Regions from separate parts of the Thauera sinica genome, predicted to be linked through region 1. Evidence: predicted binding sites of a transcription regulator. Region 1 holds the regulator's gene; the other holds the start of a gene.

The links. Region 1 encodes FNR, which switches genes on or off when oxygen is low (the NO sensors DNR and NnrR bind a similar motif). Its sites were predicted from a motif close to TTGANCTAGNTCAA; they were not measured.
Region 2: a site for FNR is predicted at 8,946-8,959, ahead of CCZ27_RS17955 (bifunctional acetate--CoA ligase family protein/GNAT family N-acetyltransferase). Genes of this name have one in related genera too.

Annotation. Positions count from the first base shown of each region.
Region 1 covers NZ_CP023439.1:2,939,185-2,953,787, forward strand. The annotation lists gene CCZ27_RS12675 (TonB-dependent receptor) at 1-610, opposite strand, end outside; gene CCZ27_RS12680 (FecR domain-containing protein) at 736-1,761, opposite strand; gene CCZ27_RS12685 (sigma-70 family RNA polymerase sigma factor) at 1,758-2,270, opposite strand; gene CCZ27_RS12690 (heavy-metal-associated domain-containing protein) at 2,473-2,682, opposite strand; gene CCZ27_RS12695 (heavy metal translocating P-type ATPase) at 2,720-4,996, opposite strand; gene CCZ27_RS12700 (MerR family transcriptional regulator) at 5,066-5,506, shown strand; gene CCZ27_RS12705 (sulfite exporter TauE/SafE family protein) at 5,551-6,261, opposite strand; gene hemN (oxygen-independent coproporphyrinogen III oxidase) at 6,354-7,745, opposite strand; gene fnr (fumarate/nitrate reduction transcriptional regulator Fnr) at 7,889-8,629, shown strand; gene CCZ27_RS12720 (SirB2 family protein) at 8,658-9,056, opposite strand; gene CCZ27_RS12725 (Crp/Fnr family transcriptional regulator) at 9,155-9,835, shown strand; gene CCZ27_RS12730 (rhodanese-related sulfurtransferase) at 9,895-11,511, opposite strand; gene CCZ27_RS12735 (LysR family transcriptional regulator) at 11,608-12,531, shown strand; gene CCZ27_RS12740 (ABC transporter ATP-binding protein) at 12,647-13,471, shown strand; gene CCZ27_RS12745 (acyl-CoA dehydrogenase family protein) at 13,483-14,603, shown strand, end outside.
Region 2 covers NZ_CP023439.1:4,098,107-4,112,709, forward strand. The annotation lists gene paaH (3-hydroxyacyl-CoA dehydrogenase PaaH) at 1-1,122, shown strand, start outside; gene paaI (hydroxyphenylacetyl-CoA thioesterase PaaI) at 1,115-1,582, shown strand; gene paaK (phenylacetate--CoA ligase PaaK) at 1,621-2,946, shown strand; gene pcaF (3-oxoadipyl-CoA thiolase) at 2,957-4,162, shown strand; gene CCZ27_RS17925 (enoyl-CoA hydratase/isomerase family protein) at 4,246-5,031, shown strand; gene paaA (1,2-phenylacetyl-CoA epoxidase subunit PaaA) at 5,133-6,140, shown strand; gene paaB (1,2-phenylacetyl-CoA epoxidase subunit PaaB) at 6,137-6,433, shown strand; gene paaC (1,2-phenylacetyl-CoA epoxidase subunit PaaC) at 6,433-7,215, shown strand; gene paaD (1,2-phenylacetyl-CoA epoxidase subunit PaaD) at 7,227-7,727, shown strand; gene paaE (1,2-phenylacetyl-CoA epoxidase subunit PaaE) at 7,747-8,844, shown strand; gene CCZ27_RS17955 (bifunctional acetate--CoA ligase family protein/GNAT family N-acetyltransferase) at 9,022-11,688, shown strand; gene CCZ27_RS17960 (Crp/Fnr family transcriptional regulator) at 11,853-12,554, opposite strand; gene CCZ27_RS17965 (3-methyl-2-oxobutanoate hydroxymethyltransferase) at 12,768-13,634, shown strand; gene CCZ27_RS17970 (ABC transporter substrate-binding protein) at 13,659-14,603, shown strand, end outside.

The DNA.
Region 1 (14,603 bases):
ACATGCCGTCGAACAGGTACTGGTTGTCGTAGAACTTGGCGCCGTGGATGCTGATCTCAGCCGGCTCGATCTCGCCCTGGCGGCCGGTGTGCAACTGGTCGTTGGCGTACTGGATGTTGGGCAGCATGCGCAGCGCGCTGGTGATGTCGCCATTGCCGGCGCCGATGGCGTCGAGCCGTTCGCGGTCGATGACGTTGGTGCCGAGCGATTCGGGACGGGCGGTGACCCGCACCGCGTTCAGCATCGTGGTGCCCGAGGCGTCGCTGGCGGCGGCCGGCTCGATGACGATCACCCCGCCGCCGGTGCGGAATTCGAGACCGCTGCCGGCCAGCAGATGGCGCAGCGCGGCAACGCCGCCGTAGCGGCCCTTGAGGCCGGCCGAGTGGCGCCCTTCGAGCAGCGCGGCATCGGACGACAGCAGCAGCCCGGATTCGGCGCCAAAGCGGGCGAGCACGCCGGACAAGGGGCCGGCAGGGATGTCGTAGTTGCGCTCGGCCTCCTGCTGGGCGTGGGCTGCCGTGGGCAGCAGCATGGCGGCGGCCGGCGTCAGGCTGCCCAGGGCGAGAGCGAGCAGTCTTGCACGGGGTGTTCGGTAAGCGCTGAAGCGCATGGGATGTTCCTTTCTTCTTCGGATCCGGTTGGAAGGCGGGCAGCGTCGCGCACTGCTCACGACCGTATTGCCAATCGAACGCCGAAAAGGGGAACCGGAAACGCGGCTCTTCCGCCGCTGCCCGCTCAGGGCCGGCGGCGGGGCGGTGTGACGGCGGCCGGGGCGGGGCGGGCGGCGATCAGGATGGCGTGGCGGCCGCGCTCGATCCGGACCGGCAGGCTGGCCTCCAGCGCGGCGAGGACGCGCTCCGGCTCCTGCAGCGGATAGGTGCCGACCACGCGCAGCGCGCCGACGTCGGGCATGCACCCGATGGCGAGCGGATGCCAGCGCCCGAGTTCGGCGAGCAGTTCGTCGAGGCGCAGGCCGTCGGCGACCAGCACGCCGCGCGCGAGGCCGCTGCGGGCGAGGTCGGCGCGGCCCTGGCTTTCGACCGCGCGTGGCCCCAGCAGCGCGTACTCGCCGGCAGCGACGACGCGGGTATCGGCCGGGGCCGCGGCCGGGCTCAGTTCCACCGCACCTTCGAACACGTCGATGCGGGTGTGCGCGGCCTCGGTGTGCACCGCGAAGCGCGTGCCGAGTGCCCGCAGGCGGCCATGCACGGTATCGACGACGAAGGGGCGCGGGGGAACGGCCGTATCGGCCGCGGTGTGCACCAGCAGGTCGCCCCGCAACAAACGCAGCCGGCGCAATGCGGGGCCGTAGTCCACGTCGAGCGCGCTGTCGCTGCCTATCCAGGCGCTGCCGCCGTCGGCCAGTTCCACCGCCCGGCTCTCGCCGCGCCCGCTGCGGTGCGTCGCCAATGCCGTCGACAGGCCGTACTCCCATTCCCGCCACGGCAGGCGCAGCGCCGCGAGCGGCGCGCCCAGCGTCAGCACCGCGGCAAGCACGCCCAGCGTACGGCGGCGGGCGCCATGGCGTGGCACTTCCAGCGCCCGGCGCGCCGCTCCGGCTTGGGAGCGCAGGGGCGAGAAATGCCCGCTGATCCGTTCGACCGCCTGCCATGCCTGCGCGTGGGCCGGGTCGGCGTCCAGCCACGCCTGCCAGCGCTGGCGGATGCGGCGGTCGGCGCCCGCTTCGCCCAGGCTGGCGAACCAGTCGGCGGCTTCTTCCAGCGCGCGGGACGGAATACCGCGCTCCATCGGCAGGTTCATGTTCCGGGAGCCAGTTCGGCGCGCAGGCAGTGCAGCATTGCCTGGGCCATGTATTTCTTGACCATGCGTTCGGAGACGCCGAGTTCGGTGGCGATCTCGCGGTAGGTGAAGCCGTCGAGCTGGGCCATCAAGAAGGCGCGGCGCGGCTTGTCGGGCAGCGTGGAGAGCAGCGCATCCACTTCGAGCAGGGCTTCGATCGCCAGCGCGCGGACTTCGGGCGAGGGCTGGCAGGATTCGGGCTGCTGCATCAGGGCGTCGAGCCAGGCGCGCTCGATCTCCAGCCGGCGCCAGTGGTTGACCACCAGGCCGTGGGCGATGGTGGTCAGGTAGGCGCGGGGTTCGCGCAGCGGCAGATCGACCGGCCGGCGCAGCAGGCGCAGGAAGGCGTCGTGCGCGAGATCGGCGGCATCATGCGCGCAGCCGAGCTTGCGGCGCAGCCATCCCAGCAGCCAGCCGTGATGGTCCCGATAAAGGAGATCGACGTGTTCCGGGGCATTGGCTGACGACATTGGGGCTCCGCGTAGGCAAGCAGGCAGGGACGGCTGGCTTGCGCGGAGGGATGGCGCTGGCTAGATGCGAATTATTCTCAAATCGGAATTTTACGCAAGTCGACATTGCGAGCGCGCGGCCTCCAATGAGCAGCGGCCGCGCCCGCAACCTCCAGCCAGCCGCCTTCCGGGGAGCCCCCGAAGGCGGCGTGACAGCGGGCTTTCAGGCCGGGGCCTCGAAGCCGGCGTTCTCCACCGCCGCGCGCATCGCATCCACCGACACGCGGGCAGGATCGAAACGCACCGTGGCGGACGCGCCTTCCAGCGAGACCTGCGCATCCTCGACGCCCGGCAGCGCCTTCAGCACGCCGGTGACGTTGTTCACGCAACCGCCGCAGCTCATGCCTTCGACCTTGATCGTCACTTCGCTCATTGCATCGCTCCTCGGGTAAGAAATCTCTCGTCCGTCTTCACCGCCGCAGCCGCCAGCGCTTGAGCAGCAGCGAATTGCTCACCACCGACACCGAACTCATCGCCATCGCCGCGCCGGCGATCACCGGGTTGAGCATGCCCGCGGCGGCGAGCGGAATGCCCAGCACGTTGTAGATGAAGGCAAAGAACAGGTTCTGGCGGATCTTGGACAGCGTCGCGCGCGACAGGTCGATCGCATCGGCCACACCATGCAGGCTGTTGCGCACCAGGGTGATGTCGGCCGCCTCCACCGCCACGTCGGCACCGACGCCGATGGCGAACGACACGTCGGCCGCGGCCAGCGCCGGCGCATCGTTGATGCCGTCGCCCGCCATGCCCACGCGCGCCCCACCCGCGGCCAGCGCCTGCACCGCGGCGGCCTTGTCGCCCGGCAGCACGCCGGCGCGCCAGTCGGAGATGCCGGTCTGGCGGGCGATGGCGGCGGCGGTGGCCGGGTGGTCGCCGGTGAGCATCACCACGCGCAGGCCCTTCGCCTGCAGCCGCGCCACCGCGGCGGCGGAATCGGCGCGCACGCGGTCGGCGACGCCGATCAGCCCGGCGAAGCGGCCGTCGCAGGCGAGCGCGACCAGCGTGCGGCCGGCGGCGGCCAGCTCGCCGAGCGTCGCGTCGGGCACCACGGCGCCGTGCTCGGCGACGAAGGCCGGCGAGCCGAGCACGATCTCGCGCTCACCGCCATCCTCCGTGCCCCCCTGTACGCCGCGCACCCGCCCCACCAGCCCCTTGCCGCCTATCGCGCGCACCGCTTCGGCCGGCGCGAAGGCCACGCCGCGCGCCTCGTCATCCTCTTTCGCCGCCATCACGACCGCCTTCGCGATGGGATGTGCGCTGCTCTGTTCCAGCGCCGCCGCCACGGCCAGCACCTGGCCGCGCGTCCAGCCTTCGGCCGCCACCACGTCGGTGACGGCCGGTTCGCCTTCGGTCAGCGTGCCGGTCTTGTCGACCGCCAGCACGTCGATGCGCTCGGCCAGTTCCAGCGCCTCGGCATTCTTCACCAGCATGCCTGCGCGCGCGCCCTGCCCGGTGCCGACCATGATCGCGGTCGGCGTGGCCAGCCCGAGCGCGCAGGGGCAGGCGATCACCAGCACCGCCACCGCGTTGATCAGCGCCTGCTGGAAATCGCCGCTCCACAGCCACCAGCCGGCGAAGGTGCCGAACGCGACGAGCACCACCACCGGCACGAACACCGCGGAGATGCGGTCCGCCATGCGCTGCACCGGCGCCTTCGAGCCCTGCGCCTGTTCCACCAGGCGGATGATGCCGGCCAGCATCGTGCTCGCGCCGACGCCGGTGGCGCGGCAGCGCAGCACGCCTTCGCCGTTGATCGTGGCGGCATACACCGTGTCGCCGGCACGCTTGTCGATCGGCAGGCTCTCGCCGGTCAGCATCGATTCGTTCACCGCCGAACTGCCGCTCTCGATCACCCCGTCGACCGGCACCGCATCCCCCGGGCGCAGCAGGAAGGCATCGCCCGGATGCAGGGTCTCGACCGGCACCTCGACGACCTCGCCGCCGCGCTCGATACGCGCCATCCTGGGCTGCAGCCGCAGCAGGGCATCGATCGCCGCGGTGGTGCGCGCCTTGGCGCGGGCTTCGAGCAGCTTGCCGAGCAGGATCAGCGTGATGATCATCGCCGAGGCTTCGAAATACACGTGCAGGTCGTGGCGGCCGGCAAGCGTCACCGCCAGGCTGTAGAAGTAGGCCATGCTGGTGCCGAGCGCCACGAGCACGTCCATGTTGGCGCTGCCGCCGCGCAGCGAGGCCCACGCGCCGCGGTAGAAGCGCGCGCCGATCCAGAACTGCACCGGCGTGGCCAGCAGCAGTTGCAGCCAGCGCGGAATCACGTCGTGGTGCAGTTCGCCGCCCGGCCACAGGCCGAACATCGCCGGCATCTGCGCGGCGAGCGGCAGCGTGAGCAGCACGGCGATCCAGAAGTGGCGCAATTCCGCCCGCCATTGCACCTCGTGCCGCGCCCGCGCCTGTTCGCGCTGCAGCGCGCCCGTCTCGGCAGCGCCGAAACCGGCACGCTCGACCGCGGCCTTCGCCGCCTCGAACGTCAGCGCGCCGGCGGCGTAATGCAGCGTTGCGCGCTCGGTCGCCAGATTGACGGTGGCCTGCACGCCCGGCAGGCGGTTCAGCACCTTCTCCAACCGGGTGGCACAGGCGGCGCAGGTCATGCCCGAGATGGCGAGTTCCATCGTTTCCTGCCGGCCGTGGGGCTCGACCACGCCGGGCGCGCCGAGTGTGATTCCTGACATGGCATCCTCTTGCGCACGTTGATCGTGAAGCGCAGTGTAAACTCCGTACTCAGCTACGGAGTCAACCCCATGGACCCTCACGAGCGGAAGGAATTCACCCGGACCGCCGCGGCGCCATCGCAATTCACCATCGGCGCGCTGGCGAAGGCCGCCGGCGTCGGCGTCGAGACGATACGGTACTACCAGCGCCGCGGCCTGCTGCGCGAACCCGGCCAGACGCGCGGAGCCTACCGGGTGTATGGCGACGAAGAGCTTGCCCGCCTGCGCGCCATCCGCCGGGCACAGCAGCTCGGCTTCTCGCTCGAAGAGATCGACGGCCTGCTCTCGCTCAACGAGGAACGCGACCGTCGGCACGCACGCGAGGCGGCGCAGGCCAAGATCGGGCTCATCGACGCCCGCATCCGCCAGTTACAGGGAATGCGCGACGCGCTGGCCGAACTGGTGCACTGCTGCGAGCACGCCGAGGCAAGCGCCCCCTGCCCCATCCTGCGCGCCTTGTCGCAGGATTGACGCATTCTGCTCGCCGCCGTGCCGAGGCCCGCGCCGCCCGACCCTCAAACCGCGCAGACGACACCGCTCCACAGATCGCCCCCCAGCGTGGGCGCGTGGTAGAGGCCGAACAGCCCGAAGCCCAGCACCAGCAGGCCCGAGGCGAAGCGCACCTTGCGGTTGCGGGTGAAATCGCGGAAGCGCTTGAACAGCATGCCCGCCAGCAGCAGGTTGGGCAGCGTGCCGAGGCCGAATGCCAGCATCAGCCCGGCGCCGCGTGCGCCGGAGCCGGTGACCAGCGCCGTGGCGAGGATGGAATACGTCAGCCCGCAGGGGATGAAGCCCCACAGCAGGCCGAGCGGCAGCGCCTGCCGGACCGAGCGCGCCGGCAGGAAGCGGCGCGTGGCGGGCTGGATCCGCCGCCACAGGATGTGTCCGACGCGCTCGATCGGCGCCAGCAGGCGGGTGAAGCCGGTGAGGTAGAGGCCCAGCGCGACCAGCATCAGGTTGGCCAGCACGTAGAGCGCCATCTGCACGGGCAGCATGCCGTCGTACAGCATGCCGACCGAACCGAGGGCGCCGACGACACCGCCGATCGCCGTATAGGTCGTGATGCGGCCCAGGTTGTAGGCCAGGTGCATGGGCCACTGCGGCCTGCCGCCCGGCGCCTGCACCTGCGCGGTGAGCGCGCCGACGATGCCGCCGCACATCGACACGCAATGCGTGCCGCCGAGCAGGCCGATGATGAAGACGGCGAAATAGCCGGTTTCGGGCATGGGCGATCAGCGCGAAGAACTGGAAGACACGGGAAGACGACGCCGCAAGCGACGGGATCGCCATTCTACGCCGCGGCGCAACACCGCGCCGTTCAGATCACGCGGGAATAGCGCGTCCTTTCACGGTCGGCGCGCAGGTAGCGGTCGAACACCATGGCGATGCCTCGCACCAGCAGGCGGCCGGCGGGCAGCACGCTGATCCAGTCGCCCTCGATCTTCAGCAGGCCGGCCTCCTGCATCTCGGCCAGGTCCTGCAGCTCTTCGGCGAAGTATTCGCGGAAGTTGATCAGGTGGGCGATCTCGATCGACTGCATCGACAGCTCGAAATGGCACATCAGCGCCTGGATCACCGCCCGGCGCAGGAGATCGTCGGCGGTGAGTTCGATGCCGCGCAGCACCGGCAGTTCGTCGCGGTCGAGCGCGTCGTAGTATTCGTCGAGCGTCTTCACGTTCTGGGAATACACCGGCCCCACCTTGCCGATCGCCGATACGCCGAAGGCCAGCAGATCGCACTCGGCCTGGGTGGAATAGCCCTGGAAATTGCGGTGCAGGCGCCCCTGGCGCTGGGCGATGGTGAGTTCGTCGCCGGGCTTGGCGAAGTGGTCCATGCCGATATACACGTAGCCGGCTTCGGTCAGCCGCCGGATGCCGAGCTGCAGCAGTTGCAGCTTCGCGTCCGGCGTCGGCATGTCGCTCATGAAGATGCGCCGCTGCGGCTTGAACAGGCCCGGCAGATGCGCATAGCTGTAGAGCGACACGCGATCGGGCGCGATCTGCAGCACCTGCTCCAGCGTGCGGTTGAAGCTGATCACGTTCTGCTTGGGCAGGCCGTAGATCAGATCCATGCTGACCGACTTGAAGCCGGTCTCGCGCGCGGCATCGATGACGAGCTTGGTTTCGTCGACGCTCTGGATGCGGTTGACCGCCTTCTGCACGTCCTCGGCGAAATCCTGCACGCCGACGCTCATACGGTTGAAACCGAGATCGGCGAGCAGCTTCACCGTGTCGAAATCGACCTTGCGCGGATCGACTTCGATCGAGTATTCGCCGTTGGGCACCAGCGTGAAGTGCTCGCGCACCGCCGCCATCAGCTCGCGCATCTCGTCGTGGGACAGGAAGGTGGGCGTGCCGCCGCCGAGGTGCAACTGGGTGACCTGCCGGCTACCTTCCAGACAGGCCGACTGCATCGCGATCTCTTTTGCCAGATATTTCAGATACTTCGCCGAGCGGCCATGATCCTTGGTGATGATCTTGTTGCAGGCGCAGTAGTAGCAGATCGTGTTACAGAACGGGATGTGGAAGTATAATGAGAGCGGTTTGCTGACCCCGCCGATCACCCGCTTCGCCAGCCAGGCCTTCAGCGCATCGGCGTTGAAGGCTTCGACGAAACGGTCTGCGGTAGGATAGGACGTGTAGCGCGGGCCGTTGATGTCGAAGCGGCGAATCAGTTGCGGATCGAATATGAGTTCGTTCGGGCTGGTCATTGTCGTGCTGCGGGTGTACTGCGGGGATGTGCCAAACAATGGCAGATCACCCTCGTTTTGTGGTTGACGTGGATCAACGGCGCCCGGGATGGGCCGACGTCGGCCGTCCGCGATCCGAACTAGGGAAACAAGATTTCGTGCAGATGAAGGCGGCAGCTCCCATCACGATCAATGGGCTCAAGGCGTCGTGCTCGCAGTGTAACCTCGTTGAGCTGTGTCTGCCGTTCGGAATGTCCGAGGACGATCTGAACCGTCTCGACGAACTGGTCGGCGCGCGGCGCAAGATCAAGCGCCAGCACAGCCTGTACCGCGCGGGCGACACGTTCGAAGCGATCTACGCGATCCGCGCCGGCTCCTTCAAGACCGACGTGCTGCTGGAGGATGGCCGCGACCAGGTCACCGGCTTCCAGATGACAGGCGAGATCCTCGGCCTGGACGGCATCAGCACCGAATCGCATTCGTGCAACGCCATCGCGCTCGAGGACAGCGAAGTCTGCGTGATTCCCTACGCCAAGCTCGAGGAGCTGTCGCGCGAGGTCGAAGGCTTGCAGCATCAGTTCCACAAGGTGATGAGCCGCGAGATCGTGCGCGATCACGGCGTGATGATGCTGCTGGGCTCGATGCGCGCCGAGGAGCGCCTGGCCGCCTTCCTGCTGAACATGTCGCAGCGCTTCACCGCGCGCGGCTTCTCGCCGGCCGAGTTCCACCTGCGCATGACGCGCGACGAGATCGGCTCCTACCTCGGGCTGAAGCTCGAGACGGTGTCGCGCGCGTTCTCGCGCTTCCAGGAAGAGGGCCTGGTGAGCGTGCAGCAGAAGCACATCCGCATCCTGGACGCCGCCGGGCTGAAACGCCTGCTGCAGCACCAGTCCGGCAGCCGCTGAGGCGGGCGCTGCCGGCCCGCGCACGGATTCAGGCGGCCCCGCCCAGCGCCGCCAGGTAGCCGAGCGGATTCTTCGTCAGCGCCACCGACACGATCCACAGGAAGACCGCCGTCGCCGCCGCAAACGCGGCGCCCCTGACCGCAAGCGTGCGTCCGCGCTTGAGCGCCACCGCGCCGAGCACGATGTAGGCGATCAGCCCGAACACCTTGGCCGTCACCCAGTCGGCGACGAAGGGATACTGCCCGATCATGGCTGCCAGCACGAGGGCGCTGCCGAGCAGCAGGGTGTCGACGATGTGCGGCAGAACCCGCGTCAGACGGTGATGCAGCAACCCGCTGCCGCTCAGCATCCACGTCCCGCGGAGCAGGAAGCCCAGGCCGCTCAGGACCACGCAGGTGACGTGCAGGTGCTTGATCGCGAAATACATTCCTTCTCCTGAATCTCGAACGCGCGGGCTCTGGTACTTGGGGAAGCGACCCTAACACGAGCGCGCTAAAATTGCTTCTCACTACGGAGAGCATGCTGATGGCCACCTCGCCTGTCGATATCCCCACCCTGCTGCGCCGCATCCCGCTGTTCAGCGAATTGTCCGATGCCGATCTCGATCGCGTCCTGCGCTTTGCACGCGAACGCCGTCTGGCACGCGGCGAGGTGCTGTTCCAGCGCGGCGACCTGCCGCACGGTTTCTACTTTCTGGTCAGCGGCCAGGTGAAGCTGGCGTTCTCGTCCGCCCAGGGCACCGAGAAGGTGGTCGAGATCCTCGGCCCGATGCAGAGCTTCGGCGAGGCGGTGATGTTCATGAACCGTCCGTACCCGGTGTTTGCCGAAGCGCTGAGCGAAAGCGTACTGCTGCACATCGGCCAGGCCGTCGTCACCGAGTTGATCGAGCAGGATTCGAAGTTCGCCCTCAAGCTGCTGGCAGGCATGTCGGTGCGCATGCACGGTCTGGTGAGCGACGTCGAAACCTATTCGCTGCGCTCCAGCGTCCAGCGGGTGATCGGCTACCTGCTGCAGCAGGCCGACGGCGACAAGCCCTGCGAATTTGCGCTGCCCACCAGCAAGCAGGTCATCGCCTCGCGGCTCAACCTGACGCCCGAAACGCTGTCGCGCATCTTCCACGACCTCTCCGACGCGCGCCTGATCACCGTGCAGGGCAAGCACATCACGCTGCACGATCCGGTCCGCCTGGCCCGTTACCAGAGCTGAAAGCCTGTTCCCGATTTTCTGCGCAAAAGTGCCAGAAAAGCGAGATGTATGAACTGCATCTAGACCACCCGGAAGCCGTGCGTGCCGTCGCGGGCGAGTTGCCCGACCAGCCCGAACTCCCAGTCCAGGTAGGCCTGCATGGCGGCGGCGGTGTTGTCCGTGCCCTCGTACGGCCGGCGGTAGCGGTCGATGGGCAGCGATGCCAGGCGGGTCTCGCCGTGCTCTTCCGGCAGGCCGGCGGCGAACCACGCGGCATTGCCGCCGTCGAGCAGCAGGACCTCGGCATCCACCAGCGCCTGCAGTTCCGGCACCACGAACTGCGCAAGCTGACTGCTGCCGCAGGTGAGCACGTAGCGCGCCACCGATGGCACGGATTTCAGCGCGTCCGACAACTGCGAACGCAGCGCGAACCAGGCGCCCGGAATGTGCCGGCGGCGGTAGTTGGCGCTAGTGGTGAAATCGAGCACGGCGACGTCGTCGCCGGCCGCCTGCCAGCGCGCCAGCGTTTCCGGCTGGATGCGGCTCGCCGCGGGCGGCTGCGGCAACGGCGGCGCCCACGGTCCGCTCGCAACGAATTCCCCGGCCCCGGCGCCGTCCAGCACATGCACGTCCCAGCCCATCTGCGCCAGCCAGGAAGCGCTCATGTTGGCACGCACGCCGTCGCTGTCCGCCAGCACGATGCGGGCGCCGCGCACCGGCGCCACCATTTCGGTTTCCTGCACCAGTTGACCGCCCGGCACCGGACGGAAGCCGGGCAAGTGTCCGGCTTCGTATTCCTCCGGCGTGCGCACGTCGAAGAAATAGGTGGTGCGGCCCTGCTGGCCGCGCCAGCGGTCCACCTCGGCCAGCGTGGCGCGGCGCACGCCGGCGCGCCCGGCCAGCGCATGCGCACGTGCCGCGGCATCCGCGCGCGTCGCCTCGCCCGCCTCCGGGAAGCGCCGGCCGGCGCCGCGTTCGAGTTCGAAGCCGGCCAGCGTCCAGCCTATCGTGCCGTTGCGCAGCGCTGCCACCGGGTTGGGAATGCCGGCGTTGATCAGCGACTGCGTGCCGATGATGCTGCGCGTGCGGCCGGCACAGTTCACGATGACCCGCGTGTCCGGCCGCGGCGCCAGTTCGGCGATGCGCAGCGCCAGTTCGGCGCCCGGCACGCTGGTCGAGCCGGGGATGGTCATGGTCTGGTATTCGTCGAAGCGGCGCGCATCGACGATCACCACGTCGGCGCCGGCGTCGATCAGCGCCCGCACTTCTTCCGCCGGCAGCGACGGCGTATGGCGCTCGGCCTCGACCAGCTCGCCGAACGCCTTGCTCGGCACGTTCACGTCGCGGAACAGTTCGCCGCCGGCCGCCCGCCAGCCTTCGACGCCGCCGTCGAACACCGCGACGTTGGTGTAGCCGAGCGCGCGCAGGCGCCGCGCGGCGAGTTCGGCCAGGCCCTCGCCGTCGTCCAGCGTCACGATGGGCGCGTCGCGGCGCGGCAGCTTGGCGTAGGCATCCAGTTCGATGCGCGCCAGCGGAAGATTGGCGGCGAACAGCGGGTGCGCCTGCGCGTGGGGGTCTTCCTCGCGCACGTCCAGCAAGGCGATTTCGCGGCGTTCGAGCAGCGCGGCGCGCACGGCAGCATAGCCGGTCAGCGGGATGTCCCGGCGCGCGGCCGGGGACGGGACGGAATGGGTCATATGAACAAAATCCTGTGGACGGAAACCATGCGGGGAGCGCATGATATATCGCATTAAATATATGTTTTATCCATTTTTTTGCTATCCATACGCACCATGAGCATAAAGATCGACGATCTTGTTTCCTTTGTTGCCACGGTACGCCACCAGTCGCTGTCGCGTGCCGCCGACGCGCTCGGACTGACCCAGCCGGCGGTCACCCGCCGCATCCAGAGCCTGGAAGAAAGCCTGGGCACGGTACTGCTCGACCGCGACACCAAGCCGCCCAAGCCCAATGCGCTGGGCCGGCGCGTGTTCGCCCAGTGCGAACAGGTGCTGCGCGAGGTCGATAATCTGAAGGCGCTGGTGGAAACCGAAAGTACACCGCAGGGCACGCTGCGCCTGGGCATCACGCAGTCGGTCGCGGAAATCGGGCTGAGCGGCCTGCTGGACGCGTTCAAGCTGCACTATCCGACACTGGAAGTCGAACTGGGGACGCGCTGGAGCGCCGACCTGGTCCGCCAGTTGGAACGCGGCGACATCGACGCCGCCGCGGTCATGCTGCCGGCCGGTACCGAATTTCCGCCCACCCTGGCCGCCCGCCACCTGATGCCGGTCGACATGCTGGTGGTCGGCGTCGCCGGCGGCGCGCCGACCGAGCCGGGACCGTACCGACTGGCCGATCTGCGCGACAGCAAATGGATCGTCAACCCGGACGGCTGCGGCTTCCGCGCCCGGCTGCAGCGTGCGCTCACCGATCTGGGCCTGCCGCTGCACATTGCCATGGACGCCTTCGGCACCGAACTGCAGTTGAAATTCGTCAGCGAGGGCCTCGGCCTGGGCCTGGCCACGCGCGCCCAGCTCGAACGCAGCCAGTACCGCGGCCGCATCCGCGAGCTGCCCATGCTCGACTTCAATCCGTCTACCGAAATGTGGCTGGTGCACAATCGCGCTCCGGGCAACCTCAAGCGCCCGATAGAACTGTTCGCCGACACGGTGGCGGCAATGTTCGACGTACGCGACGCCGTCACCGCCGCGTAAACGTGTGCGCGCACCCAGATCATACAAAGAACGAATATAACGATATAAGTATAATTCGTTTGTGGCATTAATATGCCTTCATTAGCATCGCTCCAACTTCTTCGGAGCGATGCCAATGAGCGCGTCCATCAACAAATTCAGGAGCGGCGGCGGCGCGCCGGACCAGCCGGCCGCGGTCAGCCTTCGCGGCGTAGCCAAGCGCTTCGGGCCGCGCGCGCTGTTCGAACGGCTGGACCTGGACATCGCCGCCGGCGAGTTCGTCGTGCTGCTCGGCCGCAGCGGCTGCGGCAAGACCACGCTGCTGCGCCTGCTCGCCGGCCTCGACCGTGTCGACAGCGGCCATGTACAGGTGCCGCCGGCGCGCGCCGTCGTGTTCCAGGAACACCGGCTGATGCCATGGAAGCGCGTGCTGCGCAACGTCATGCTGGGCGTGCGCAGCGCCGACTCGCGCTCGCGCGCCGCGCAGGCGCTGGCCGAGGTCGGCCTGACCGAACGGCTGGACGCGTGGCCGGCCACGCTGTCCGGCGGCGAAGCGCAACGCGTGGCGCTCGCCCGCGCGCTGGTGCGCGAACCCGAACTGCTGCTGCTGGACGAGCCTTTCGCCGCGCTCGACGCACTGACCCGCATCCGCATGCACCAGTTGGTGCAGGCGCTGTGGCTGGCGCACCGGCCCGCGGTACTGCTGGTGACGCACGACGTCGACGAGGCGCTGCTGCTGGCGGACCGCATCCTGGTGCTGGAACGCGGCCGATTCGTCGCCGACCAGCGCATCCATCTGCCGCGGCCGCGCAGCGCGGACCTCGCCGATTTCCGCGCGCTGCGCCATCGCCTGCTCGGCTGGCTCGGACTGGACGACGGCGCCGACGCAGATGCAACCCGATCCGGTCATCCACGGGCTGGCGACACCGCCGGTCTGCGCGTGGCCGCCGCTTACGACTGACCGATACCTCCATGCCTTCCCCGCAAACCCTCGCCGTCATCGACACGACCCGCCCCGCCGACACGCAACCGCATACGCTGGCCGCCGCGCTGGCCACCGAATTCGCCGCCACCGCCGCGCACTACGACCGCGCCAATCTGTTCCCGCACGACAACATCCGCCGGCTGCACGAAGCCGGCCTGATCGGCCACGCGCTGCCGATGGAGTTGGGCGGCGGCGGCGCCAACCTGGCCGATGCGCTGCACATCGTGCGCACGGTGGCGCGCGGCGAGGCGGCGACCGCGCTGGTGCTGGCGCTGCAGTACTCGATCAGTTCCCGCCTCGGCCACGACACGCCCGGATGGCCGCGCGCAGTGCGGCTGGAGGTGGCGCGAGACATCGCGCGCAACGGGTCGCTCATCAACGCGCTGCGCGTCGAGCCCGAACTGGGCACGCCGGTGCGCGGCGGCGTGCCGGCCACCGTCGCGCGCCGCAACGGCGACGGCTGGCGGGTGAGCGGCGCCAAGATCTATTCCACCGGCGCGCCCGGCCTGACCTGGATGCTGGTGCTCGCGCACAGCGCCGAAGCCGCGCCGCGTGTCGGCTACTGGCTGGTGCATCGCGACAGCCCGGGCATACGCATCGTCGAGGACTGGGACCACCTTGGCCTGCGTGCCAGCGCCAGCCACAAGGTGGTGTTCGACGACGTGCCGGTGCCCGGCACGCACACGCTGGAGCTGCAGCCGGCCGGTTCCCCGCCGGTGGCCGATCCGCATGGCGCGCGCTGGGGCGGCGTGCTCATCCCTTCGGTGTACGACGGCGTGGCGCGCGCCGCGCGCGACTGGCTGGTCGAGTTCTCGACCACCCGCGTGCCGACCAATCTGGGGCGTCCGCTTTCCACGCTGCCGCGCTTCCAGGAGGCGCTGGGCGAGATCGACGCACTGCTGCTGTCCAACGACCGCCTTTTCGCCGGCGCCGCGGACGGCAGCGTCGCACTGAAGCAGATCGGCCAGCTCAAGCATCTGGTCACCACGCAGGCCATCGCCGTGGTCGAGCGCGCGGTGCAGCTCACCGGCAATCCCGGCCTCACCCGGGCCAATCCGCTGGAACGCCATTACCGCGACGTGCTGTGCAGCCGGGTGCATGCGCCGCA
Region 2 (14,603 bases), 1.2 Mb from region 1:
CGGCGCCCCGGGCGCCTGGCCGGCCTGCACTTCTTCAACCCCGCGCCGCTGATGGCGCTGGTCGAGATCGTGTCCGGCCTGGCCACCGACGAGGCGGTGGCCGACACGCTGTTCGCCACCGCCGCCGCGTGGGGCAAGACGCCGGTGCATGCGCGCTCGACGCCAGGCTTCATCGTCAACCGCGTGGCCCGGCCCTACTACGCCGAGGCGCTGCGCGTCCTCAACGAAGGCGGCGGCGACTGCGCCACGCTGGACGCGATCATGCGCGACGCCGGCGGCTTTCGCATGGGGCCGTTCGAGCTGATGGACATGATCGGCCACGACGTGAACTTCGCCGTGACCCGCTCGGTGTGGAACGCCTTCTACAACGATCCGCGCTTCACCCCCTCGCTGATCCAGCAGGAACTGGTCGATGCGGGCTTTCACGGCCGCAAGAGCGGACGTGGCTTCTACGCCTACGGCGAAGGCGCCGAGCGGCCGGAGCCGAAGATCGCCGTCGCGCAGAACGCGCCCGAAGCGATCGTGCTGCACGGCCATTCCGCCGCGGCGCATGCGCTCGCCGACCGCCTGCACGAGCGCGGCATCGCCTACGCCTGGGGCGAGGCCGCCGACGGCCGCATCGCCGAGGCGGGCGGCGCGGTGGTCTTCGTCACCGACGGCCGCACCGCCACCCAGCGCGCGGCCGACACCGGCATCGCCAACGTGGTGCTGATCGACCTCGCGCTCGACTACGCCACCGCCACCCGCATCGCGGTGGGCGCGGCGATCAACTGCTGGGCGCCGGCGGTGGGCGCGGCCATCGGCCTGCTGCAGGCCGCGGGCTTCGCGGTGTGCCGCCTCGGCGACACACCGGGCCTGGCGGTGATGCGCACCGTCGCCATGCTCGCCAACGAGGCCGCCGACGCGGTGCACCAGGGCGTGTGCGACGCGGCCGGCGCCGACTCGGCGATGCGCCTGGGCGTCAATTACCCGCGCGGGCCGCTGGCCTGGGCCGACAACGTCGGCCTGCCGGCGATCTGCACCGTCCTCTCCAACCTCGCCCGGTTCTACGGTGAAGACCGTTACCGGGTGTCGCCGCTGATCCAGCAGCGCGTCTTTGCCGGAAAGAAGATCCATGACTGACAAGCACATCACCCCCGAAGAAGCCCAGGCGCTGGCCGAGGCCGTCGCCGACGCGATGTGGTCGCGCGACCGCGCCGCCCAGGCGCTCGGCATGCGCATCGACAGCGTCGGCCCCGGCCGCGCCACGCTGAGCATGCCGGTGCGCGGCGACATGGTGAATGGCCACCACATCTGCCACGGCGGCCTCATCTTCACGCTCGCCGACACCGCCTTCGCCTACGCCTGCAACGCCTACAACCGCAACACCGTCGCCTCGGGCTGCAACATCGACTTCGTCGCACCCGGCAAGGAAGGCGACACGCTGCAGGCGGAGGCCGTCGAGCGCTCGCTGTCGGGCCGCACCGGCGTGTATGACATCACCGTGCGCGACGGCGCCGGCAAGACCGTCGCCCTGTTCCGGGGCAAAAGCTATCGCATCGCCGGCGAGGTGATCGCCGGCCTCGCCGCGGAACAGGCCTGACCGGCAATCAAAACAGAGAGAGGAAAGAGGAGAAGACCATGCCCGTGAAGAGCCCCCAGCCCGGCGATCTCGAGCCGATCGAAACCGCCAGCCGCGACGAGATTTCGGCCCTCCAGTTGCGGCGCCTGCAGTGGTCGGTGCGCCACACCTACGACAACGTCGAGCCCTACCGCAAGCGCTGCCAGGAAAAGGGCGTGCATCCGGACGACCTGAAATCGCTGGAAGACCTCGCCAGCTTCCCCTTCATGACGAAGACGGACCTGCGCGACAACTACCCCTTCGGCCTCTTCGCCGTGCCGCGCGGCAAGATCCTGCGCCTGCACGCCTCGAGCGGCACCACCGGCAAGCCGGTGGTGGTCGGCTACACCAGGAACGACCTCGACAACTGGGCCGACGTCGTCGCGCGCTCGCTGCGCGCCGCCGGCGTGCGCGCCGGCGACATGGTGCACAATTCCTACGGCTACGGCATGTTCACCGGCGGCCTGGGCGCCCACTACGGCATCGAGCGCGCCGGCTGCACCACGGTGCCGATGTCCGGCGGCCAGACCGAGAAGCAGGTCCAGCAGATCATGGACTTCCGCCCCGACGCGATCATGGTCACGCCGTCGTACTCGCTGGTGATCGCCGAGGAGTTCGAGCGCCTGAACATCAAGCCCGAAGAGATCTCGCTGAAGGTCGGCATCTTCGGCGCCGAGCCGTGGGGCGAGGGCATGCGCGCCGAGATCGAGCGCAAGCTGGGCATCGACGCCATCGACATCTACGGCCTCACCGAGGTGATGGGCCCGGGCGTGGCCAGCGAATGCATCGAGACCAAGGACGGCCCGGTGATCTGGGAAGACCATTTCTACCCCGAGATCATCGACCCCGACACCGGCGAGGTGCTGCCCGACGGCGAGGAAGGCGAACTGGTGTTCACCTCGCTGACCAAGGAAGCCTTCCCCGTCATCCGCTACCGCACGCGCGACCTCACCCGCCTGCTGCCGCCCACCGCGCGCGCCTTCCGCCGCATCGGCAAGATCACCGGCCGCTCGGACGACATGCTGATCGTGCGCGGCGTGAACGTGTTCCCGACCCAGATCGAGGAGCAGATCCTGCGCGACAAGCGCCTGTCGGGCAACTACCAGATCGTGCTGACGCGGGACGGCCACCTCGACAACGTCGAGATCCGCTGCGAAGTGCAGCGCGAACTGTCGGGCAAGCTCAGCCGCAACGAGACCGAATCGATCGCCCGCGAGCTGCAGCACCACATCAAGACCATCATCGGCATCAGCACCAGGGTGAACGTGATGGAGTTCGAAAGCATCCCGCGCACGCTGACCGGCAAGGCCCGCCGCGTCATCGACCAGCGCCCGAAGCAACTGTGAGGAGCCGGCGATGACCCAAGCCTACATCTGCGACGCCATCCGCACCCCCATCGGCCGCTACGCCGGCACCCTGGCGGCGGTGCGCGCCGACGACCTCGGCGCCGTTCCGCTCAAGGCCCTGATGGCGCGCAACCCGCAGGTCGACTGGACGGCGGTGGAAGACATCATCTACGGCTGCGCCAACCAGGCCGGCGAGGACAACCGCAACGTCGCGCGCATGTCGGGCCTGCTCGCCGGCCTGCCCGTCGAGGTGCCCGGCACCACGGTGAACCGGCTGTGCGGCTCCGGCATGGATGCGGTGGGCCTCGCGGCGCGCTCGATCAAGGCCGGCGAGACCGAGCTGATGATCGCCGGCGGCGTGGAGAGCATGTCGCGTGCGCCCTTCGTGATGGGCAAGGCGGAGACGGCCTTCTCGCGCAGCGCCGCGATCCACGACACCACCATCGGCTGGCGCTTCGTCAATCCGCTGATGAAGAAGCTGTACGACACGCACTCGATGCCGCAGACCGCGGACAACGTCGCCGAGGAGTTCCAGATCGCGCGCGCCGACCAGGACGCCTTCGCGCTGCGCTCGCAGCAGCGCTGGGCCGCCGCCCACGCCGCCGGCCGGTTCGGGGACGAACTGGTGCCGGTGGAGATCCCGCGCAAGAAAGGCGACCCGATCCTGTTCGACACCGACGAGCATCCGCGCCCCGACACCACGCTGGAAATGCTGGCCAGGCTGAAGGGCGTGAACGGCCCCGAACTCACGGTGACCGCCGGCAACGCCTCCGGCGTGAACGACGGCGCCTGCGCCCTGCTGCTGGCGTCCGAGGCCGCCGCGGCGCGCCACGGCCTGACGCCGCGCGCCCGCGTGGTGGCGATGGCCACCGCCGGCGTGGCGCCGCGCATCATGGGCTTCGGCCCGGCGCCGGCGGTGCGCAAGGTGCTGGCCAAGGCCGGCCTGACGCTGGACCGGATGGACGTGATCGAACTCAACGAGGCTTTCGCCGCGCAGGCGCTCGCCGTGCTGCGCGACCTCGGCCTGGCCGACGACGAGGCCCGCGTCAACCCGAACGGCGGCGCCATCGCCATGGGCCACCCGCTGGGCATGAGCGGCGCGCGCCTGGTCACCACGGCGGCCTACGAGCTGCAGCGCCGCAACGGCCGCTACGCGCTGTGCACGATGTGCATCGGCGTCGGCCAGGGCATCGCGCTGATCATCGAGCGCGTCTGACGCAGGGAAGAACGGAGGAGACCCGTGGCGCCGGCGAAGGGCAGGACACGCCCCTCGCCGGCACGCCCGGGAACAGGATCACGATGACATACGAAACCCTGGAAATCGAACGCAAGGGGGCGGTGGCGACGATCTGGATGAACCGTCCGGACGTGTTCAACGCCTTCAACGAACGGCTCATCGCCGACCTCGGCGCCGCCTGCCGCGCGCTGGATGCCGACGCCACCGCGCGCATCGTCGTGCTGGCCGGGCGCGGCCGCCATTTCTCGGCCGGCGCCGACCTCAACTGGATGCAGCGCGCCTCCGGCTACGGCGAGGCGGAGAACCTCGCCGACGCGCGCAGCTTCGCCGGCATGCTGCAGGCGCTGTCCGGCATGTCCAAGCCGACGATCGCGCGCGTGCAGGGCGCGGCGCTGGGCGGCGGCACCGGGCTGGCGGCGGCGTGCGACATGGTGGTGGCGTCCGACGACGCGCAGTTTTCGACGTCGGAAGTGCGCTTCGGGATCATCCCGGCGGTGATCAGCCCCTACGTGCTGCGCGCCATCGGCCCGCGCCACGCGCTGCGCTACTTCCAGACCGGCGAGAAGTTCCGCGCCGACCAGGCCAGGGCGATCGGCCTCGTCAGCGAGGTGGTGTCGCGGGACGAGCTGGACGCCGGCGTCGCCGCGCTGGTCGAGCCGCTGCTGGCCGGCGGCCCGCTGGCGCAGCAGGCCGCCAAGCAGTTGATCGCGGCGGTCTGCGGCCGGCCGATCGACGCCGCAGTGGCCGAGGAGACGGCCACCCGCATCGCCCGCCAGCGCGCCACCGGCGAGGCGAAGGAAGGCATCGCCGCCTTCCTGCAGAAGCGCCCGCCGGCCTGGCAGGGCTGAGTCCCGCGGCCGAACGGCGCAGTTAGCGAGCAAGTCGAACCACACGAGTGTTGAGTTCCGCCCCGGCATCCGCCGGGCCGGTATTTGCGAGGAGGGAGCAGATGTATACCCAGGCAATGGACATCCCGGACGAATCCGGGAAAAAGCTGGCCGTCGTGCCCGGCGCCGCGAGCGGGCAGGAAGCCGCGTTCGAGGCCCGCATCGACGCCGACGGCCGCATCGAGCCGCAGGACTGGATGCCGGACGCGTACCGCAAGACGCTGGTGCGCCAGATCAGCCAGCACGCCCACAGCGAGATCGTCGGCATGCTGCCGGAAGGCAACTGGATCTCCCGCGCGCCCAGCCTCAAGCGCAAGGCGATCCTGATCGCCAAGGTGCAGGACGAGGGCGGCCACGGCCTCTACCTGTATTCCGCCGCCGAGACGCTCGGCACCGGCCGCGACGAACTGCTGGACGCGCTGCACGCCGGCAAGGCCAAGTACAGCTCCATCTTCAACTACCCGACGCTGAACTGGGCCGACGTCGGCGTGATCGGCTGGCTGGTCGACGGCGCCGCGATCATGAACCAGATCCCGCTGTGCCGCTGCTCCTACGGCCCCTACGCGCGCGCCATGATCCGCGTCTGCAAGGAGGAATCCTTCCACCAGCGCCAAGGCTACGAAGCCCTGCTGGTGATGATGAAGGGCACCGACGGGCAGCGCGCGATGGTGCAGGACGCGGTCGACCGCTGGTGGTGGAAGTGCCTGGCGATGTTCGGGCCGCCGGACGCCGACAGCCCGCACAGCGCGCAGGGCATGCGCTGGGGCATCAAGCGCATCAGCAACGACGAACTGCGCCAGAAGTTCATCGACGCCACCGTGCCGCAGGCCAAGGTGCTGGGCGTGACCCTGCCCGACCCCGACCTGAAGTGGAACGAGGAACGCGGCCACCACGACCACGGCCAGATCGACTGGCAGGAATTCTGGAACACCGTCGAAGGCAACGGCCCGTGCAACAAGGAACGCCTGGCGACCCGGGTGAAGGCCCACGACGACGGCCAGTGGGTCCGCGACGCGGCCCTGGCCCACGCCCGCAAGCAAAAAGAACGCGCAACCAAGGAGGCAGCATGAACACCCCCGCACTGAAGGACTGGCCGCTCTGGGAAGTCTTCGTCCGCAGCAAGCAAGGTCTGGAGCACAAGCACTGTGGCAGCCTGCATGCCGCCGACGCGGCGCAGGCGCTGCACATGGCGCGCGACGTCTATACCCGCCGCCAGGAAGGCGTGAGCATCTGGGTGGTGCCCTCGTCGGCGATCACCGCCAGCAACCCGGACGACAAGGGCGAACTGTTCGACCCGGCCGCCGACAAGATCTACCGCCATCCGACCTTCTACGAAATCCCTGAAGAAGTGGGGCACATGTGATGAAGGCGCCCGTCGAATACCTGCTGCACCTGGCCGACAACGCCGTCGTGCTCGGCCAGCGCGACGCCGAGTGGTGCGGCCACGGCCCCATCCTCGAGGAAGACCTCGCGCTCGCCAACGTCAGCCTCGACCTCATCGGCCAGGCCCGCCTGCTGTACCAGCTTGCCGCCACCCGCATGGGCGGCGACGCCACCGAGGACAGGCTGGCCTACTTCCGCGGCGACACCGAGTTCCGCAACTACACGCTGCTCGAACTGCCCAACCACGGCGCGCTGGTCGGCTACGCCGCCGCCGACCGCGACTACGCCACCACCATCGTGCGCAACTTCCTGTACGGCGCGCTGATGGTGCTGCTGTGGGAAGCGCTGGAGAAGTCCGCCGACGCCGACCTCGCCGCGATCGCCGCCAAGTCGCTGAAGGAAGCGCGCTACCACCTGCACCACGCCGCCGACTGGGTGGTGCGCTTCGGCGACGGCACCGACGAATCGCACGCCCGCGCGCAGGCGGCGCTCGACCACCTGTTCCCGTACACCGAGGAGTTCTGGACGCCGAGCGCGGCCGAGGACGCCGCGGTGGCCTCCGGGGCGGCGGTGGACCTGCGCACGCTGCGCGCCGCCTGGGATGCGCTGGTGGCCGACACGCTGGCCGAGGCCACGCTGGTGCGCCCGCAGGTGCGCGGCTACGTGCCCGAGGGCAAGCATGGCCGCCACTCCGAGCACCTGGGCTACCTGCTCGGCGAGATGCAGGGCCTGGCGCGCGCCCATCCCGGCGCCACCTGGTAAGGGCAGCGGCCATGAGCAGCACCGTCGACAAGGCCTGGGCGACGCTCGAGCAACTGACCGATCCCGAGATCCCGGTGGTGACCCTGCGCGAGCTGGGCATCCTGCGCGACGTGCGCGAGACCGCGGAGGGGATCGAGGTCGTCATCACGCCGACCTACAGCGGCTGCCCGGCGATGGGCCAGATCGAGGACGACGTGCGTGCAAGCCTGGAACGGGCCGGCATCGCGGCGCGGGTGGTGACCCGGCTCGCGCCGGCCTGGACCACCGACTGGATGAGCGACGAGGCCAAGGAAAAGCTGCGCGAGTACGGCATCGCGCCGCCGCACCACACGCCGAAGGACGTCAGCGTCGTGAAGTTCGTGCGGCGCGCCGCCCCCGCCGAGCCGGTCGCCTGTCCGCTCTGCGGTTCGACGCACACCGTCGTCACCTCCCAGTTCGGCTCCACGGCCTGCAAGGCGCTGTACAAGTGCCTGCACTGCCAGGAGCCCTTCGACTACTTCAAGCCCTATTGAGGGCCGGAGACAAAACGACATGTCAGCACCCCGTTTTCAAGCACTCTCCGTCAAGCGCGTGAACCCCGAAGCGGCCGGCGCGGTGGCGATCACGTTCAACATCCCCGAGGCCGAGCGCGAACGCTTCGCCTTCGAGCCGGGCCAGTTCCTGACCCTGCGCGCCACCATCGACGGCCAGGAGGTGCGCCGCAACTACTCGATCAGCAGCCCGCGCAGCCGCCTCGCCAGGAACGGCGAGGTGGAGATCGGCATCCGTCCGGTCGAGGGCGGCCTGTTCTCCAACTGGGCGGCGCACTCGATCAAGGCCGGCGACGTCGTCCAGGTGATGCCGCCGGACGGCCGCTTCGTAGTGAAGAAGAAGCGCGCCATCCACCGCGTAGGCTTCGCCGCCGGCTCCGGCATCACGCCCATCCTGTCGATCGCCGCGAGCACGCTGGAAGAGCAGCCCGAGTCGAAATTCACGCTGATCTACGGCAACCGCCGCATGTCCACCGTGATGTTCAACGAAGCGCTGCAGGACCTGAAGGACCGCTACCGCGACCGCCTGACGATGATCCACGTCCTGTCGCGCCAGGCGCAGGAGGTCGACCTGCTGCAGGGCCGCATCGACGGCGGCAAGGTACGCGCGATCATCGACGCGCTGCTGCCGGTGGGCAGCATGGACGAGGTCTTCATCTGTGGCCCGGACGCGATGATCTCCGCCACCGAGGCCGCGCTGCAGGAGGCCGGCGTGCCGGCCGACCGCATCCGCACCGAGCGCTTCACGGTGAACCTGCCCGCCGGCGCCAAACCGGTCGGCGCCTCGAGCACGGCGGAAGCGGCGGCCAGCGCGGCAAAGGACATCCGGATGACGCTGGTGCTCGACGGCAAGGAGCACGAGATCGCGCTCGGCCCCGACGACCACGTGCTCGACGCCGCGCTGGATGCCGGCCTCGACCTGCCCTATTCCTGCAAGGCCGGCGTGTGCTGCACCTGCCGCGCCAAGGTGCTGGACGGCGAGGTGGTGATGGACAAGAACTTCACCCTGGAAGCCGCCGACGTGGAGCAGGGCTTCGTGCTGAGCTGCCAGGCGCGCGCCACCACCAGGCACCTGCGGGTGAGCTTCGACGAGCGCTGATCCCGCCCGTCCGGCGAAGTGGCCCCGGCCACTGCGATGCGCGGCCGCTTCGTCGGCCGCGTTTTTTCGTCCGCCCTGCGCCGCGCACGCAGGACGGGCCGCTGATACAGGTCAATGAGCGCGCGGGCGTCCCTGCATAGACTCCCGGCACCCCCAATGCGATCGCCCAAGGCCGCCATGCTCGACGCCCACTACCTCGGCTCCCTGTTCGAACCGGCCTCCGTCGCGGTGGTCGGCGCCTCCGAAGAGGCGCAGTCGGTCGGCCGCGTGCTCTTCAAGAACCTGGTCGACGCCGGCTACCGCGGCCCGGTGCACGCGGTCAATCCGAAGCACGAGACGGTGCTGGGCAGGAAGTGCTACCGCTCGGTGGAAGACATCGGCCGCCGCGCGGACCTGGCGATCATCGCCACGCCGGCGCGCACGCTGCATGCCATCGTCGAACAGTGCGGACGGGCCGGCGTGCGCAACGCGGTGATCGTCACCGCGCTGGGCCCCGGCGACGGCGCCCTGGAGCGGCGCATGCTGGAGACCGCCCGCGCCGCCGGGATGCGCCTGCTCGGGCCGGGCAGCCTGGGCATCCTGCGCCCGGAAGCCGGCCTCAATGCCGCACTGACGAAGATCGCGGCGGCGAGCGGCGAACTGGCGCTGGTGTCGCAGTCGGGCGCGATGTGTTCGGTGGTGCTCGACTGGGCGGCGACGCACCAGATCGGCTTTTCGTCGGTGATCTCGCTCAGTTCGGAAATGGACGTGGATTTCGGCGAAACGCTCGACTACCTCGTCCACGACGAGCGCACCCGCTACATCCTGCTGTACGTCGACCGCATCCGCAACGCGCGCCGCTTCATGAGCGCGCTGCGCTCGGCGGCGCGCATCAAGCCCATCATCCTGCTCAAGACCGGCCGCCACGCCCCCTCCGGAACGCCGGTCGGCGAAGTCTCGCTCGCCGACGCGGTGTTCGACGCGGCGATGCGCCGCGCCGGCGTGGTGCGGGTGCAGAACGTCGGCCAGTTGTTCTTCGCCGCGCGCGCGCTGGCCTCGGGCTTCCGCCCCGGGGTGGAGCAACTGGCCATCGTCACCAACGGCGCCGGGCCCGGCGCGATCGCCGCCGACCGCGCCGGCGACCTCGGCACGCCGCTGGCGGAACTGTCGCCCCAGGTCCAGGCCGCGCTGGCGAAACTGAAGCCGGGCGGCGGGCGCGCCGGCAATCCGCTCGACCTCGGCGGCGACGCGCCGCCGGAGCGCTACCGCGACGCCCTCCTCGCCTTCGCCGACGATGCCGCGATCCGCAACGTGCTGGTGATCCTGTCGCCGCACGCGCTGACCGACCCGGTCGAGATCGCCCAGGCCATCGCCGACGTGGCAAGGAGCGCGAACCTGAGCATCTGCTGCTGCTGGATGGGCGGCGGCCAGGTGGCGCAGGCGCGCACCCTGCTCGACCGCGCCGGCATCCCGGTGTTCCACGCGCCGGAAACCGCGGTGGAACTCTTCCACAACATCTCCAAGTTCTACCGCCACCAGGCCCTGCTGCTGCAGACCGCCGGCCAGACGGCAGAGGCCGGGCGCAGCGGCCCGGGCGGCGCCCGCATGCTGGTCGAGGCGCTGCTCAACCAGCGCCGCAACGTGCTGTCGGCCATGGAATCGAAGGCGCTGCTGCGCAGCTTCGGCGTGCCGGTCACGCAGACCATGGTGGCGCGCGACGTCACCGAGGCGCTGTTCGTCGCCGAGCAGGTCGGCTTTCCGGTGGTGATGAAGATCGATTCGCCCGACCTCGCGCACAAGTCCGAAGCTGGCGGCGTGCGCCTGAACCTCACCGCGACCGAATCGGTATGGAGCGCCTTCCACGACATCGTCGGCGGCGTGCGCCTGCGCCACCCGGAGGCGCGCATCAGCGGCGTGTCGATCGAACCCTACCTGCACCGGCCGCACGGGCGCGAGCTGCGGCTGGCCGTGTTCCGCGACCCGGTCTTCGGCCCGGTCATCAACCTGGGCGCCGGCGGCGCGGCGGCCGGACACACCGGCGACCGCGCCTACGCCCTGCCGCCGCTCAACGCGGTGCTGGCGCGCGACCTCATCGACGCACCCCAGGTCGCGCAGTTGCTGGACCGCTTCCACGCCCTGCCCACGGTCGACCGCGGCGCGCTGGAGCGCGTGCTGGTGGCCGTGTCCGACCTGGCATGCGAACTGCCGTGGGTATGCGAACTGGTGATCGACCCGCTGATCGCCGACGAGGACGGCGCAATCGTCGCCGACGCCCGCATCGTCATCGACCAGGGCGTTCCGGCCGGCAGCGACCGCTACGCCCACATGGCCATCCACCCCTACCCTGGACACCTGGTCCGGGACTGGAAGATGTCCGACGGCCGCATCGTGCGTGCGCGGCCGGTGCGCCCGGAAGACGCCGCGCTGGTGCAAGCCTTCTTCGACCGGCTCAGCCCCGAAACGCGCTATTTCCGCTTCATGGAACGCATCGACGAACTGCCGCCCGGCATGATCGCCCGCTTCACCCAGATCGACTACGACCGCGAGATGGCCCTGGTCGCCACCACCCGCGCCGGCGACGCCGAGACCATGATAGGCAGCACGCGCTACTCGCTGGCGCCGGACGGCGAATCGGTGGAATTCGCCCTGGTGGTGGCCGACGACTGGCAGCGCTTCGGCCTCGGCCGCCGCCTGATGGGCGCCCTGATCGACTGCGCCCGCGCCAAGGGCTACCGCAACATCGTCGGCGACGTGCTCGGCCACAACCCCAAGATGCTGCGGCTGATGCAGGGGCTGGGTTTCGAGGTGCAGCCGCATCCGGAGGAGAACACGCTGAAGCGGGTGGTCAAGGCGCTGCACGGCTAGCGTTCCGGCGGCATGACGCGGATCACGATCGCCGAAACGGCACTCCGCCGTCCATGCACCGGTTCTCGCGGTACGCGTACGGGCGATGCGCCCGTTTCGGCGCAACCCGTCCGTCTCAATCCGCCCCTTCGTCGAGCAACTGCACTTTCGACGGCCAGTGCCGGCTACTCCACCGTCGTAGTCATCGAAGCCAGGGCGTCTACGTTCCGAATCACCAGGGTGCGTTTTTCAAAGCGGATCAACTGCCGCCGGGCAAAGGCATTCAGCGCCCGGTTGATCGTCTGGCGGCTGGCCCCGACCATGTAGCCCAGCTCCTGATGGGTGAATTGCTTGCGGAAGATGATTTCCTCTCCATCCCAGCTGCCGAAATTCCGTGACAGGCGCAGCAAACCGCGGGCCAGGCGGATATCCGTCGTGCTCGCCGTCTTTTCGATGACCGCATCGCACGCCAGGCGCAGGCGCGCACCCATCAGGGTGATGACGTTGATGCCGAGTTGCGGGTAGCGGTGGATCATGTCCTCGAAGTCCTCCCGCTTCAGCGAATGGATGACCGAATGATCCAGCGCCTGCCCGAATACGGACTGCCTTGCGCAGCCGGAGATCCCGCCGGCGCCGAATATCTCTCCGTCGATGCAGAGCCAGAAAACCGTTTCGCTTCCCTGGGCGGACAGATTGAATATCCTGACCAGACCTTTTTCCAGAAAGAAAACCTGATTGGCCGGATCGTCCGCGCGAAAGATCGTGGCGCCTTTCCTGAATATCTGCCGATGGGACTTGCCCAGCACGGCATGGCGCGCCTGGTCATCCATCTTTTCGAACAGATAGGTACCTTCCCAGTACCAGGGTATTTCACCTTTGTTCTGCATGGGGCCTCCAATTCTGCGGCGCCGGCAGGCGTTCCGCATACCGGAGTCACCATGTGCGCCCGCCCTTCATATAGTCGCAACGGCACATGCGACCAACCGAATTAATGGAATAAGAAATTTCGTTTTTCGCATAAGAATCTGTCGCCAGCGCGACAGAACAGGCCCTTCCGATCAGTGACACTGCCGCCTCGATCTCCCCTGGCAGAGCCGGCAATGACAGAGCAGCCACGCAAGAAAATCACGCTGAATACCCTGAGGGCCAAGAAACAGCGCGGTGAGTTGATCACTTCCATCGGTGTCTACGACGCGCCGATGGCGCACATCGCCGACCGCGTCGGCTTCGACCTGCTGATCGTCGGCAATGCCGGGCCGATGTCGCTGCTCGGACACGAAGACCCGACCACGGTCAGCTTCGAGGAGCAATTGTTCCTGACGCGTGCGGTCAGCCGCAGCACCCGGTACGGACTGGTCGTCGGCCACCTGCCCTATCTGAGCTACCACGGGTCGAAGGCGCAGGCCATCGCCAGCGCGGGACGCATGGTTTCCGTCGGCGGCGCGCAAGCCGTCAAGTGCGAAGGCAACCGGTATACCGCGGAGTACGTGGCGGAGATCGTGCGGGCGGGCATTCCCGTGATGGGCCATATCGGCATGCAGGCTTCGCGGCGCACGGAGCAAAGCGGATTCGGCGTGAAGGGGAAAAGCGCCGAGGAAGCCCGGCACATCATAGACAGCGCGCAGGCGTTCATCGACGCGGGCGTGTTCGCCTTCATTCTCGAACAGGTCCCGGTCGAACCCGCCGCTTATCTGCAGGAGATTTCGCCGGTACCCATCATCACCCTCGGAGCGGGGCATCACGGAGACGGCATCTATCACATCAGTGGCGATGTGGTCGGTTACAGCGCGTTCCCCATTCCGCGCAATCGGGGTGCCTTCGTCAATGTCGGCCCGATCATCGAAGAGGGACTGACACGTTATCGGGATGAATGCCTGGCCGGCACGTATCCACGTGCGGAGCAGGCATTCCACATGCCGCCCGAGGAATTGCAGAAGTTTCGCCAGGGTTTGCCGGGCGAACGCTGAATCCGACTGTTACAGGAGATAGGAATGAAACGCTTGATGCATCGCACGCTGTTCATGGCCGGCGCGCTGGCCATTTCGGTGTCGCAGGTTGCGGCCGCCGACAACAAGTCCGTCAGTTGGGCCGAAATCGACGCGAAGGCCAAGCCGCTGAGCGGCCGGCCGGTCAACCTCAGCAGCAATTACTGGCTGGCCTGGACCGGCGCCTGGGACACGGTCATCCTGAAACAGCAGAAGCTGTGGCAGAAATGGCTGCCAGTGGGCAGCCAGGTGGAGTGGAAGCGCAACCTGCAAGGCCCCCCGGTCATCACCGATCTGGTCGCCAACAAGCAGCAGATCGGCTACATCGGCGACAACCCTTCCATTGTCGCCACGACCAAGCGCGATCTGGCGCCGATCAGCATCGTCGCGGTCAACACCACCTCCCCCGGACGCATGTGCGGCCTGGTGGTGGTCCGTGCCGACGCGCCGCCGTTCAAGGATTACCACGAGGCGGTCAAGTGGCTGGACGGCAAGCGCGTCGGGGTGCCCAAGGGGAGCTGCGCGGATCGCCTCGGCCAGCAGATGTTCGCCCGGGAGAACGTCACGGTGAACTGGCATCAGATGCAGGGCGAGGTGATCGTCAGCAGCCTGCAGGCCAACAAGCTGGATGCTGCCGTGCTGTACGAGCCGCACGTTTCCAAGGCGGTGTTCGACGGCTACGCGCGCTACGCCGTGGCGCCTGCCGGATACGGTGAGCAGGATGCCAACACCGTGCTGATGCGCCGCGATTTCATCGATGCCAACCGGGAGGCGGCGGTTGCCTGGCTGAAAGCCAACATCGAAGCGCTCTACTTCATGCGCGACCGGCCGGTCGACACCATCAACCTGGTCAAGCAGGAACTGCCCGAATACAGCCGTGAGAATCTCTGGTACGCACTGTACGGCAAGCTGCCGGACGGCGTCGGTGCGGCTCCGCAGGCATTGAAGGCC